DNA from 3 places in the Pseudoalteromonas sp. Z9A4 genome. Region 1 is predicted to be linked to each of the others. Evidence: riboswitches for the same ligand, from Rfam matches in the RefSeq annotation. Region 1 holds a riboswitch; each other region holds the start of a gene.

What was found. Region 1 has a riboswitch for cyclic di-GMP ahead of GQR54_RS15270 (OmpA family protein). Riboswitches for the same ligand answer to the same signal wherever they lie in the genome.
Region 2: another riboswitch for cyclic di-GMP. It lies ahead of GQR54_RS00390 (hypothetical protein); the one in region 1 lies ahead of GQR54_RS15270 (OmpA family protein).
Region 3: another riboswitch for cyclic di-GMP. It lies ahead of GQR54_RS14870 (chitin-binding protein); the one in region 1 lies ahead of GQR54_RS15270 (OmpA family protein).

Annotation. Positions count from the first base shown of each region.
Region 1 covers NZ_WTLA01000023.1:48,763-52,947, reverse strand. Annotated here, with positions in the region: gene flhB (flagellar biosynthesis protein FlhB) at 1-345, shown strand, start outside; gene flhA (flagellar biosynthesis protein FlhA) at 362-2,437, shown strand; cyclic di-GMP riboswitch class I at 2,604-2,685, shown strand; gene GQR54_RS15270 (OmpA family protein) at 2,787-3,665, shown strand; gene GQR54_RS15265 (sigma-54 dependent transcriptional regulator) at 3,686-4,185, shown strand, end outside.
Region 2 covers NZ_WTLA01000001.1:92,142-96,326, reverse strand. Annotated here, with positions in the region: cyclic di-GMP riboswitch class I at 1,168-1,266, shown strand; gene GQR54_RS00390 (hypothetical protein) at 1,367-2,494, shown strand; gene GQR54_RS00385 (oligosaccharide flippase family protein) at 2,502-3,905, opposite strand; gene GQR54_RS00380 (O-antigen ligase family protein) at 4,149-4,185, opposite strand, start outside.
Region 3 covers NZ_WTLA01000022.1:50,273-54,457, forward strand. Annotated here, with positions in the region: gene GQR54_RS14860 (hypothetical protein) at 1-155, opposite strand, end outside; gene GQR54_RS14865 (S9 family peptidase) at 216-2,291, opposite strand; gene GQR54_RS14870 (chitin-binding protein) at 2,433-2,996, opposite strand; cyclic di-GMP riboswitch class I at 3,093-3,165, opposite strand; gene GQR54_RS14875 (cytochrome b/b6 domain-containing protein) at 3,254-3,910, opposite strand; gene GQR54_RS14880 (AzlC family ABC transporter permease) at 4,018-4,185, shown strand, end outside.

The sequences.
Region 1 (4,185 bases):
GCCGATGTGATTGTTACTAATCCAACTCATTATGCTGTTGCAATTAAATATAGTGAAGGAGCAGCTAAAGCTCCTTATGTTGTTGCAAAAGGAGTTGATGAAATGGCATTACGCATTAGAGAGGTAGGACGTCAAAATAATAAAGAAATCATAGAGCTTCCGGCTCTTGCTCGGGCGATATATTTTTCTACCAGAATTGACCAAGAAGTTCCAAATGGTTTATATACAGCTGTAGCGTACGTTTTAACTTATGTTATGCAGCTAAAGGCTTATAAGCAAGGTCGTGGGCAGCCTCCGGCCCCATTACCTGAATTAAAAATCCCTAAAAATTTACAAAAATCTTAGATGTTGGAGTCTTAATTTGAACTGGCGCAGTTTTACTCGGCCTTATACAGCCATTCCTTTAATACTTTTGGCTATACTATCAATGGTTATTTTACCATTGCCAGCATGGCTATTAGATGCATTATTTACATTCAATATTGTTCTATCAGTTATTGTTCTTCTGGTAGCCGTATCCTCAAAGAAACCATTAGATTTCTCTGTATTCCCTACTATTTTACTTGTTGCCACCCTAATGAGGCTAACCTTAAACATAGCCTCAACTCGAGTTGTGTTATTACATGGACATGAAGGTTCTGACGTAGCTGGCCGGGTTATTCAAGCTTTTGGTGAAGTTGTAATAGGTGGCAATTATGTTGTTGGTATTGTTGTTTTTATTATATTAATGGTAATTAACTTTGTAGTAATAACAAAAGGTGGAGAACGAATATCTGAAGTTGCAGCTCGCTTTACATTAGATGCAATGCCAGGTAAACAAATGGCAATAGATGCAGATTTAAATGCAGGTTTAATAGGTCCAGAGCAAGCAAAAGAAAGACGAGCAACAATTGCCCAAGAGGCCGATTTTTACGGATCTATGGATGGTGCGTCAAAGTTTGTTCGAGGAGATGCTATTGCAGGCTTAATCATCCTAGTAATTAATTTACTGGGTGGTGTTTCTATTGGTGCATTCCAGCATGGTCTTAGTTTAGCTGAAGCTTTTCAGCGCTTTGCATTACTTACTATTGGTGATGGCCTTGTAGCACAAATTCCTTCACTTTTACTTGCTGTAGCGGCGGCTATCATTGTTACGCGAATGAACGATGAAGGGGATATGAGTGAAACAGTTGGTAAACAACTGCTTGCATCTCCACGAGTTATTTTTACCGCAGCTTTAATTATGGTAGTCCTGGGCATTGTACCAGGCATGCCTACTGTGGCGTTTTTGGGTTTTGCAATTCCCTTACTCTACGTTTCTTGGCGATTACAAAGGTCACTCCCCACAACAGATCTGCTCGAAGCTGAACAAATAACTGACTCTATTTTAAGTGAGCAGCAAGCTAGCTTAGAGTGGGGAGATATTTCTCATGTCGATAAATTGTCAGTGGAGTTAGGGTTCAGGCTTGTTTATTTAGCTGATAAAAATAAAGGCGAGGAACTGGTTAAAACTCTGCGAGGTGTAAGAAAAAACCTGTCAGAGCAATTAGGGTTTTTATTACCTGAAATCCGAATTAAAGATAATTTAAAGCTAAATCCTCAAGAATATAAAGTTAATCTAACAGGCGTTCCCGTTGCAAACGGTTTTTTAAATGCCAAAGAACTACTCGCTTTAAACACCGGAGATGTTTATGGAACTCTAGACGGAGAAATTACAACCGATCCGGCTTACGGACTAGAAGCAGTTTGGATTAAAGACGATAGCAAAGCTAAAGCTTTAAATATGGGTTATTCAGTTGTAGATCTTGGTACGGTAATTGCTACTCATACTGGTAAGATTATTAAAGAACACTTAGATGAGCTGTTTAGTTACGAAGATGTTCAGAGATTAAATGATAGATTGAAAGAAATTTCACCTAGTCTGGCTGAAACTTTTGAAAAATCATTATCGACTAACTTACAGCTGAAAGTTATTCGGTTATTACTGCGAGAACATATTAGTATCAAAGACATTGTAACTATAGCAGGAACTTTAATTGATAGTGTTGAAGTAACAAAAGACCCTATTTTATTGGTTTCTGATGTTCGTTGCGCATTACAAAATGTATTAGTAAAACAGGTGATGGGTAATAAAGAAGAGCTTGCCGCTTACAGTCTTGATGAAAAGCTTGAAAGTACAATGCAAAGTTCACTAGATCAAGCGATGCAGGCAGGAAAAGTGGCATTAGATAGCTTTCCTGTTGATCCTAATTTATTAGGGCAATTTCAACGGATGATGCCCTTACTTGTTGATGACATGAAAACAAGGGGGGTGACTCCCGTTTTAATCGTTATTCCTCAGTTGAGGCCTTTGCTTGCTCGGTATGCAAAGAGTTTTACAAAAGGTGGCTTAGTTGTTCTTTCTTATAACGAAATTCCAGACTTTGTGAGAGTTAATGTTCTCGGGTCATTAGGTTAATCTCGTTTATTAGTTATGCTGAATAAGTGATGAACTAAATGCAATTATAGTTGCATTTGGTTCTAATTAACTATAACCTTGAAAATAAAGTAGTCCATATGGGTTACTTTTCATGTTGTGAATTATCACTTTTTAAAAAATAAAAGTAATAAAAGTAAAGTTAAAGTAAATTAAATGGCAAGCTTCACGAAAGTGTAGGACGCAAAGCTACCAGTCTAAGGGATAACTAAGATCGTGAGGCTACATTAACTTAGCGACATCGTTTAATACTATAAATGTATTTTTATACATTTCGCTGTTTATATTAAATAGGACCTAGTTGGTCTATTCAAGGTTGTATGGAATACTCATGAGTTATATTTTCACATCAATTAAACTTTTAGTTTGTTGTCTGTTTTTAATTTTTACAATTAATGATGCAACAGCAAAAGAACAGGTTTTTACTCAAGCTTATGAAAAAGGTTTATGGTCTACACAAGAAAGTTCTTTTTCTTGTCGGTTGAGTCAAAATTTTGACAGCTACGCATCGTTAGAAATTATTCGCGTTCCTGCAGAACCCCAAAAATTAGTTCTTAAATGGCTAATACCAGATAAAACTGTAACTGATGTTCAAGTCCACTCTAAGAAAGCTGATTGGCAGTCGAAAAGTATTTCCCCTCCGCAACTTAATTTATTCACTTCGGATATTGCAAATAATACAGCTACATTTGATATTAATGAAAGCACCTTACTAAGAGTAATAAAACAAGGTGGTTGGCTTGATAGTATTATAGGTTTTGGAGATGAACAATTACGCCTGACATTTACAAACATTTTCAGTAGTGATGTTATTAAGCAATATCAACATTGTTTAACTAATCTATCTCCTTTGTCATGGAAGCAGGCAAGAGATCATGAAATTCACTTTAAAACAGGTAAACGTACGGTTTATCAACAGGACGATTTAGACTTTTTGAAAGATCTTGTCCGTTATGTTTCGCTAGATAAAGGTGTAACTAAAGTCATGGTTGATGGGCACACTGATAATGTAGGTTCTCCTTTAGCAAATCGTCTGCTTTCGAAAGAAAGGGCAGATGATGTAGCTTCAAGATTAGTCGAATTTGGTTTGCCTAAAGGTATGTTAGAAGTGCGAGCTCATGGTCAACGTTATCCTATTGTCGAAAATTCAGAAAAAGGACTAGCGTCCAATCGTCGTGTTTTGATTCGTTTGTTTCGACATTCAAATTAATGTGTTTTGTAGGGGATAAAATGAGCCAAAAGTACCTTTTATGGATAAGTGAACAGCAGCCGGATATTGAGTTTATAGAAATAGTTATATCTGAAAACTTCAAATTTTTGCATACCAATTCTATTGCTGAAGCAGTAAGCCATTGTATTAGTATTAAACCAGAGCTTATTTTTGTTGATGCGGATATTAAAAACATTGAATTAGTTGAATTAATTAAGCTTATCCGCAAAACGTGTCCGATTACTCAAGTAGTCTCACTTGTTGATTCTTCGCAGAGTCAAATTGCGTCAAAGACTATAAATATTGGTGGCGCAGTTGATTATTTATTAAAGCCTTTTTTTGAGCAACAGCTAAAAAATACTATTCGTAATGCTAATTCAATGAAGAACGGCGTTGAAGATTTAATTGCTGTATCGACTAAGTCACAGCAAGTTTTGCGCTTAGCTAACCGGGCTGCACAAACATCAGCAAGTGTGTTAATTAGCGGGGAATCAGGCACGGGTAAGGAAAAGTTAGCTCA
Region 2 (4,185 bases), on a different contig from region 1:
ACACACACACCCAAATAAAAAATAAAAATAATAGTAAAACAATGAATCAAATGTAAAAAAAACAAAATTATCTAAAAGCATTATTTTTGAAAAAGCAAGAGAACAAAGACTTAAAAATGGAATCAAAAAATAGAAACAAATTAATATTTTCTTTTTACTTAATTCATTTGTTTTTAAGATAAAAGAACATATAGGATACGTCAAAATAAAATATGCCATTAAATTACCAAGAAACCACAGATGGCCCAACCATTGTCCATCCGTAAAGTAAATTAGTTCCCCCCAGTTATAAACTCGTTGGTCACTGAAGTAATTCATTATTGGGTTTATTAAGAGCCCACAAAAAATCAAAGGAGGCATTATTCTTAACAGCCTCTCATTCAGGAAATTGGTACTTTTTTTAGTGAAAACCAGAAAGTAAAAAAACCCTGAAATGATGTAAAACGCTTCCATTCTGAATGCATGAATAAAATCGGATATGTAATTGAAGACCACCGAACTCTCGGTTGAGGATACCCTCCATACATAGCCATCGTTGTATATTAATGCCGTATGGTAAAACAAGCCGAGTATCATAAATACGGCCCTACAAAAATCAATTCCGTGTAGCCTATGTATACTTTTCTCTTTTTCTGGGAATACTGAAGTATTCATATAAATAACATCCTTGATATAAAACCTTAGAAACAAAGATTAAATCCCTTAAAAACTGAAGTTTCAGCATACATTAAACTTTTGAAGAACTGAGATTCAACCGATTGCGCCTATTAATTATTGTCAAACCAATACTGTGTATAAAAACGGGCAATTACCTAAAACAAATACAAAATCTATTGCTAATTGCATTTAATAACAATAAAACATCAATTAGTGCTATTAAGTATTGTTAGAAAATAATTATCAAGCCTACAATGTGAAAGTTCTTATACTTACATTTAAATTGGACGACACGCTCAAAAATAGAAATAGAGGATAGCACATGTAACCTCATGTTTAAATTAAAAATAAAGTATTATTCACCACAATTACATTAAATACATACTTAAAAATTATCAATATTTTAATATCTGATAAATCATCGTGTTAAAACAAGAACTGTTAATTAAACGTTCATAATAATAATTATACCATTGTCTTTATTCGCATTTCCGATATAATTAAAACTCATAGTGAAAAGGGCAAACTTGGTGAAAATCAAGGACGCAAAGCTTCCGGCCTAATATGAGTGTTTAATTAATCACTCATGATGGTAGCGGGGTTACCGCGAAGATAAGACCTAACAGTTTCGCTGTTAGTTATTACCTTGGTTTACCTATTCATTCTTTAAATTTAACCGAATAGTTTCAAATTAAACAAGGTAATAAAAATGAAAAAATTTATTCTCATTAATTCCGTATTTCTTTTAACAAGCTTCGTTTCACAGGCCCAAACTGCTTATATTAGTACAGTAGGAAGCGGCAATGGCTATTCTGAAACCTCCCCAGCATCAATCAACCAGTTAAATAATTTATTAGCCGATCCACTTATTGATAAAGTTGAATTGCAGCCAGGTCTATATAAACAAACTGATGCACTTTATTTAAGTAACGGTGATCACCCTGTTGAAGTGGTAGGTTCACAAAGAGCTACATTCACGAGTAATTTCAACTATTACTCAGGCAGTAACTCCGGAATTGTAATAGCTAGAAGCAATATCACATTTAAAAATATATCATTTCTAAACACTCGCCACTGTTTCAGAATTAAAAGCAACAATGTTAATAATATTACTCTAGAAGATATAACAGCAAACAATACTATGAGCTGCGTAGAAATTGATTACAATGCAACTAAGGTAATATCAGATATTTCAATTAATAATTTAACAAGCTTAGGTTATTACAAAGCTGGCATACGGATCAATGGAACAAACACGAGTAACATCAGCATTACCAACTCTGTATTTGATGGTCTGACATCATCTCGAGACTTAGAAAGATCGTGTTATATTTCTGGTATAAGTATAGCAGGCTTAGCAAAAGATATTCTAATTGATAAAGTTTCAATAGCTAATAATATTGGTGGTATTGAAAACTGTGGTAGCTATCAACAAGGTGACGGTATAATGATTAATACTGGTACTAGCAACATAGTAATAAAAAATACTGTTATATCAAATAGCAAAGATGCAGATTTAGATATAAAAGGTGAGAATGTTACATTAGAAAATATCACTTCTACATCAGGTAAAGAAGCAAGGTACAATTTCAAGCTATGGAATAATAATTTTACCTGCACTGACTGTTATATAAGCTCTGCTAATAGTTCAGCTATACAAGCAATTAACGCGCAAGTGACATTCGTTAACTCTACTTTTAAAATTAATGAAGATACTCATTTATGTGACATAAGAAATTATGACATTGATGACGCAACGGTTGATTTTAAAAGCTCAAAATTTTCATATTATGGAGATCTTACATTCCAGCCTCATCAATTATCTGAGTGTGAATGAATTTAGTTTATAAACTCTTTATGTTAACTAGTATTTTTCTATCAATAATATTAGCTAAATAAAGAGTTATATATATAAAGCTATAGCTAAAAAGACCTATAAAAATTAGTATATATAAATTCTCAACATTCATATTAATCTGAATATATATTACGAATAAACACATCCCTACAGCAGAAATTAAACACCCTGTTATTACTTTCAAAACGGAGCCAATTTTAATATCTAAAATTTTGCAAAGCGCATAATTAAACTTAGGTATTATAAATAACAATGAAAGGTACATTCCAATTAAAGGCGAGTACTTACCTGTTAAATCAGAAAGGAAAACGACCGAAAGTAAGATAAGCATGGTAGAAGCTATATTTACAAATAGTGTTTCATATGTTGTCTTAAATAAAACTTGTAATGGGGGTAAGTACAAATATAAAGACGTGATACATTGATACACTGCCAACCCGATTATAATTTCATAAGCTCCGAGCCAATCAATACCAAAGAACTCTAATATTAAAGGCTTTGCCACTACAGCTAGGCCTATGTAACAAGGAACTAAGACTGTTGTCGAATATAAAAAAGCCGTATTAAAAGTGTTTAGCAAAGCACTAGACTCACTTTTTACTGAATGAAACTTGCCTGTTGCCCATGTAATAAAGCCTATACCTATGAGACTGCGTGGTATATCAACAAACCGAATTGCAAGGGCATAAACACCTGATATCTGTGGACCTATAAATGCACCCAAAAAGATAATTAGACCATGATTCTTTGCATTTTGCTCTACAATCGCTACACCAGATGGAATTCCTTCTTTTATCAAATTAGTAAATAATGAAAAACTGAAGTGACTATCACTTTTAAATAAATCTTTATGAGAAAAAAACATAACTAATAAAGCAATAAATGCAGCAACGAAGCTTTGTAATATTATTGCGAGTTCAACATGGCCTGCATACGCTGATAATAACCCAACGCCAACTCCTGCAGCTTTACCCCAAAAAGCCCTTAAAGCAAGCTGTTTATATTTTTGTTTAATGATTAAATCAGCAATATATACCCTAGAAATAGATGAAATTGGAATGTAACTGACTGAAAGTAAAATAAGAATCCACCAACCAGAACCGTATATTATATATAAAACAACATAGAGTAATGTAGATATTAATAGAGATAACAGCAACCAACCAATTGCGCTAGTTTTAAATGTGTTATCTATATTTTCATTTGCGGCGATTAACGGGTACTGCTGCAAATTTTCTATTATTGTTGATATAAATAAAGATGACGAAAGTATAATAATTGACATACCAAAACCAGTAGGCCCTAATAAATTTGCATACCAAAAAGTTGCAACTAAAGAAAAAAGAGTTACTCCTACCTTCTCAAAAAAAACCCACAGTAAACCTTTCAATTGTTATCCTTAAGAATAGGGAAAATAAATAATATTAATAAGCTTTAGTTAATATAAACAACAACTAAATTTATCAATATACGTAAAACAAAAATAAATACTTTCCACCAAACTAATTTGTCAAATTTATGTGCAGAAGACATATATTATAACACTTAATCCAATTTGATTATTTAATAGAGTAACAATCAAGATTAAATGTCTAACAAACACCATATCAACACTAAAGTAACTTTTTACGAACTAACTAGTACATAGCTTTTTCGATGTGCCTCGTTTC
Region 3 (4,185 bases), on a different contig from region 1:
ACAAACTTAATTGTATTTTCAGGGTGAGTGCTCAATTCTTGAATAACACCATTAGTTAATGATGTTATACCTTCATTGTTAAAGCTCCCCTTCAATTTTAAATACATATGAGGGGGTTGTGAACAAATCTGAAATTCGCCATGTGCTCCAAACATAAATTACCTTATATATATCAACTTCTATATATAGAGTAATACAATTTTCCGATTTTGCAGTTAATTTAACAGCGCAATAAAAAAGGCCATTTCGAGGGCTTTTTCTTCTAAGCTTTTAAAACGACCTGATGCACCGCCATGACCTGCATCCATATCGGTTTTAAATACTAAAATATTACTGTCTGTTTTAAGTTCACGCATTTTTGCAACCCACTTCATAGGCTCCCAATACTGCACTTGTGAGTCATGAAGACCAGTAGTAACGAGTATGTTCGGGTAGTTTTGTGCGCTAATATTGTCATAAGGCGAGTAAGCTTCTATCACATCATAAAATTGAGGCTCATTTGGATTACCCCATTCATCGTATTCATTTGTTGTGAGTGGAATACTTTCATCAAGCATTGTGGTTAATACGTCTAAAAATGGTACATGACAGCCAACACCGCAATATAACTCTGGTGCCTGGTTTACAACCGCCCCCATTAATAGGCCACCGGCACTGCCGCCTGAGGCAAACACCTTATTGCTATCACAATAACCTTGATCAACAAGCGCTTTTGTCACATCAATAAAGTCACTAAAGCTATTTTGTTTATGCTCTTTTTTACCTTGCTCATACCATTCGCGGCCTAGCATTTCAGAGCCCCGAACATGCGCAATAACATAAACAAAGCCACGATCGAGTAAGCTCAGTGACGAACTAGAAAAGCTAGGATCAATCGTATAACCATAGGCGCCATAGCCGTATTGAAATAACGGATTTGTGCTATCTTTTTTAAAGCTGTCTTTTCGATAAACAACAGATACAGGTACTTTAACTCCGTCGCGAGCAGTTACCATTAATCGCTCTGACTGATAGTCATCGGCATTAAAACTACCTAGTACTTTTTGCTGTTTAAGCAGTGTTTTTTCGCCAGTTGCTAAATCAACATCATATAAAGAGCCTGGTGTTGTTAAACTTGAGTAATAAATACGCGCAGTCCGTGTGTCTGGCTCTGGGTTCATTGCTATTGCAGCATAATAACAAGGATCGGCAAACTCAAGTGCCATACGATTCCCTTGCCTATTAACAACTACGAATCGAGCTTGCCCTTGCTCGCGTTCACTCAATACCAAAAAGTCATTAAATAACTCTACACCTTCAAGCAGTACATTTTCTCTGTGAGCTGTATGCTCAAACCATTGTGTTTTATCAGCAATCGTTTCGTTTGTTGCTGTCATTAATCTAAAGTTTTTAGCTTGCCAGTTAGTCACAATATAAAATGTGTCACCTAGCTTATCTACGTCAAACTCGTGGCCATCTTCACGCGGCATTAATGCTTTAAATTCGTCAGTGGGCTTATTAGCATCAAGCACCCATGTATCGTTGGTCTCTGTCGATGCTAAATCAATAATAATTAAGCCTTCGTCGCGACTTTTACCAAGCCCCATAAAAAAGCTGCTGTCTTGCTCTTCGTAAACCATTACATCTTGGCTTTGCTCGCTGCCAAGCTCATGCCTAAATACTTGGTATCCTAGTAGCGTTTTTAAATCTTTTTTTACATAAAAAACAGTTTTATTGTCGTTAGCCCAAACAACCTGCCCTTCTGTATTTTCAAGTACATCAGGTAGCATTTCACCGGTCGTTAAGCTTTTAAAGCGAACATTATAAATACGACGACCTTCAGTATCTTCAGAGTAAGCCATAAGCTGCTCGCATGGGCTTAGTGCGACCTCTCCTAGCTCAAAAAACTCAAATCCTTCAGCTAATACATTCACATCAAGTAAAAGCTCTTTATTATCAGCCTTTATGCTTGTACTTCTATAATGACGCGAGTATTCATCATCACCACGAACTTCTGAGTGATACCAGTATTTCCCGTCTTTAACGGGTACCGAATTATCATCTTTTACAATGCGTGCTTTTAACTCTTCAAAAAGTGTATTTTGTAGTGGCTTCATAGCAGCTAACTGTTCATCGCAGTACGCATTTTCAGCATGTAAATGCGCAAGTACTTGCTCATCTTGGCGATCGTCATCGCGCATCCAATAGTAATTATCGGTACGTATTTTATTGTGGGTACTTAATGTATGGGCTTGCAGTTTAGCAATCGGGAAATTAGGTAATAAACTTAAAGAGTAGTCAGGACGAGACACAACAAAACCAATTAAAAAAATAATGTGATTTGCAGTTTATCATAAAAATAAAAAAGCCCATCCAATAGTTGGATGGGCTAAAACGGTAAACGCTTCATTACTAAAACCGCTATACCTTTGGGAAGATAATTCACTTGAGCTTTATATTTGCTGCCAAGCCATAGCCCAACTTTGTCCTACACCGGGCTCGAACATAAACTTTTTATCGTCACTCGCGCGGCAAAACTCATTAAATGGCCAAGGCCTACATTGATAAACATGCCCTGTTTTTGGCTGCAATACCTTTGTACCCGCATTATAGTTTTCACAATTTTCAGGGTACACGTAATCATAAGTATCAAGGTTATTAACAACACGCTCATCGCATTTTGCAATACAATGAAAATCGACATGCGCTTTACATATACCACTGCTTTGCAAAGCAAAAACTTCATTGTTTCTATAGGCAACAATTAAACCTTGTTCGGTCATTTTACCTGCGCTAACAAGGGGTACATGCACGTTAATATGCTCGGCAACTAAACGTGGCCATGCGTGAGGTTCACCTTGTTCAAGCGAGGTGATTTTGTAATCAAATGATAAACTAGCTAGCTCTCCTTGCATGTCATAAAAGGTTACACTCACCACATCGCCAATAAACAATTGGGTATGATGATTTAAGCAACCTATTGTTGACCACTTTCCACAGGCCAACGACGTATGCATAAACACGGCAACACCTTAAGAGTTACAAAATCTTATCCATACACTATGGATACACAAAAAATACACTGAGGGCAAGTGATACATAACAACACGTTATGCAGTAGTCCCGCTACCATAGCTTTTGGAAACTTTGCATCCTAACCTTTCGGCTAGTTTGCCAGCAATGCGGCGATTATAATTCGGCCTCGCATAACAATCAAACAAAAGAATGTAACCAAAAACAAAAACCAACCCTTTAAGGTTGGTTTAATGTGTTTTTAACTAAATAAATAAGTTAAAGGTTCTTTCGCCCACGTAAATACCAGCAACACCAATAAAGATATAAATATTAACCACGCAGGCCAAGACGCTTTTGTTACTTTAGCCTCAGAGTCATCCGCTTTTAACTCTTTTAAGCCTGTGATCATCGCCTTAACCAGCGGTTTGCCTTTTATTCTATAAACAATAATAGCTAATACATGCAAGCCAATAGCATAAAGTAAAATGTCAAAATTCAGCTCATGTAGCCAATTGGCAAAATCAATCGTATCGCTAGACACATATTGAGCAAGCGGCCCGTCAGTTAAAATACCATCACTGCTCATTAAGCCACTTACAAGTTGCGTTATGATCAATATAAAAAACACTATCACCATACAGCTACCGGGTGCTGAATGGCCTAACGATTCGCTTGGTGTTTTTAGCGCCTTTAAAATAGCTCTAGGAGAGTGCAGTAACCCACTTAATCTCGCGGTTTTACTACCAATAACACCCCAAATTAAACGTGTTACTATAAGTGCTAAAGTAAAAAAGCCAGCAACAAAATGAAGCTCAATCATGCCCTCTTCAATACTAAAATAAAGCACTGCAATACTTACAACCAAAAACCAATGAAAGCATCTAATAAACCCATCCCACACTTTTAACGTCGTCATTGCGCCTATCCTTAAAAAAACAGTATTATCTAATTCGTTAACTACTTTAACATCATAATATTAAGGTATCCTTATGAGCCATTCTACAAGCCGTGCGAGTAAATATCATGCAACCAGTTAAAAAAGCTATTTTAAAAGGCTTTTTAGATATGCTACCTCTGTGTTTAGCCGTTGTTCCTTGGGGTATTTTATGTGGTTCTTTAGCGATTCAAAATGGCTTTAGTGCACTAGAAACCCAAGCAATGTCGTTATTAGTCTTTGCAGGCTCTGCACAG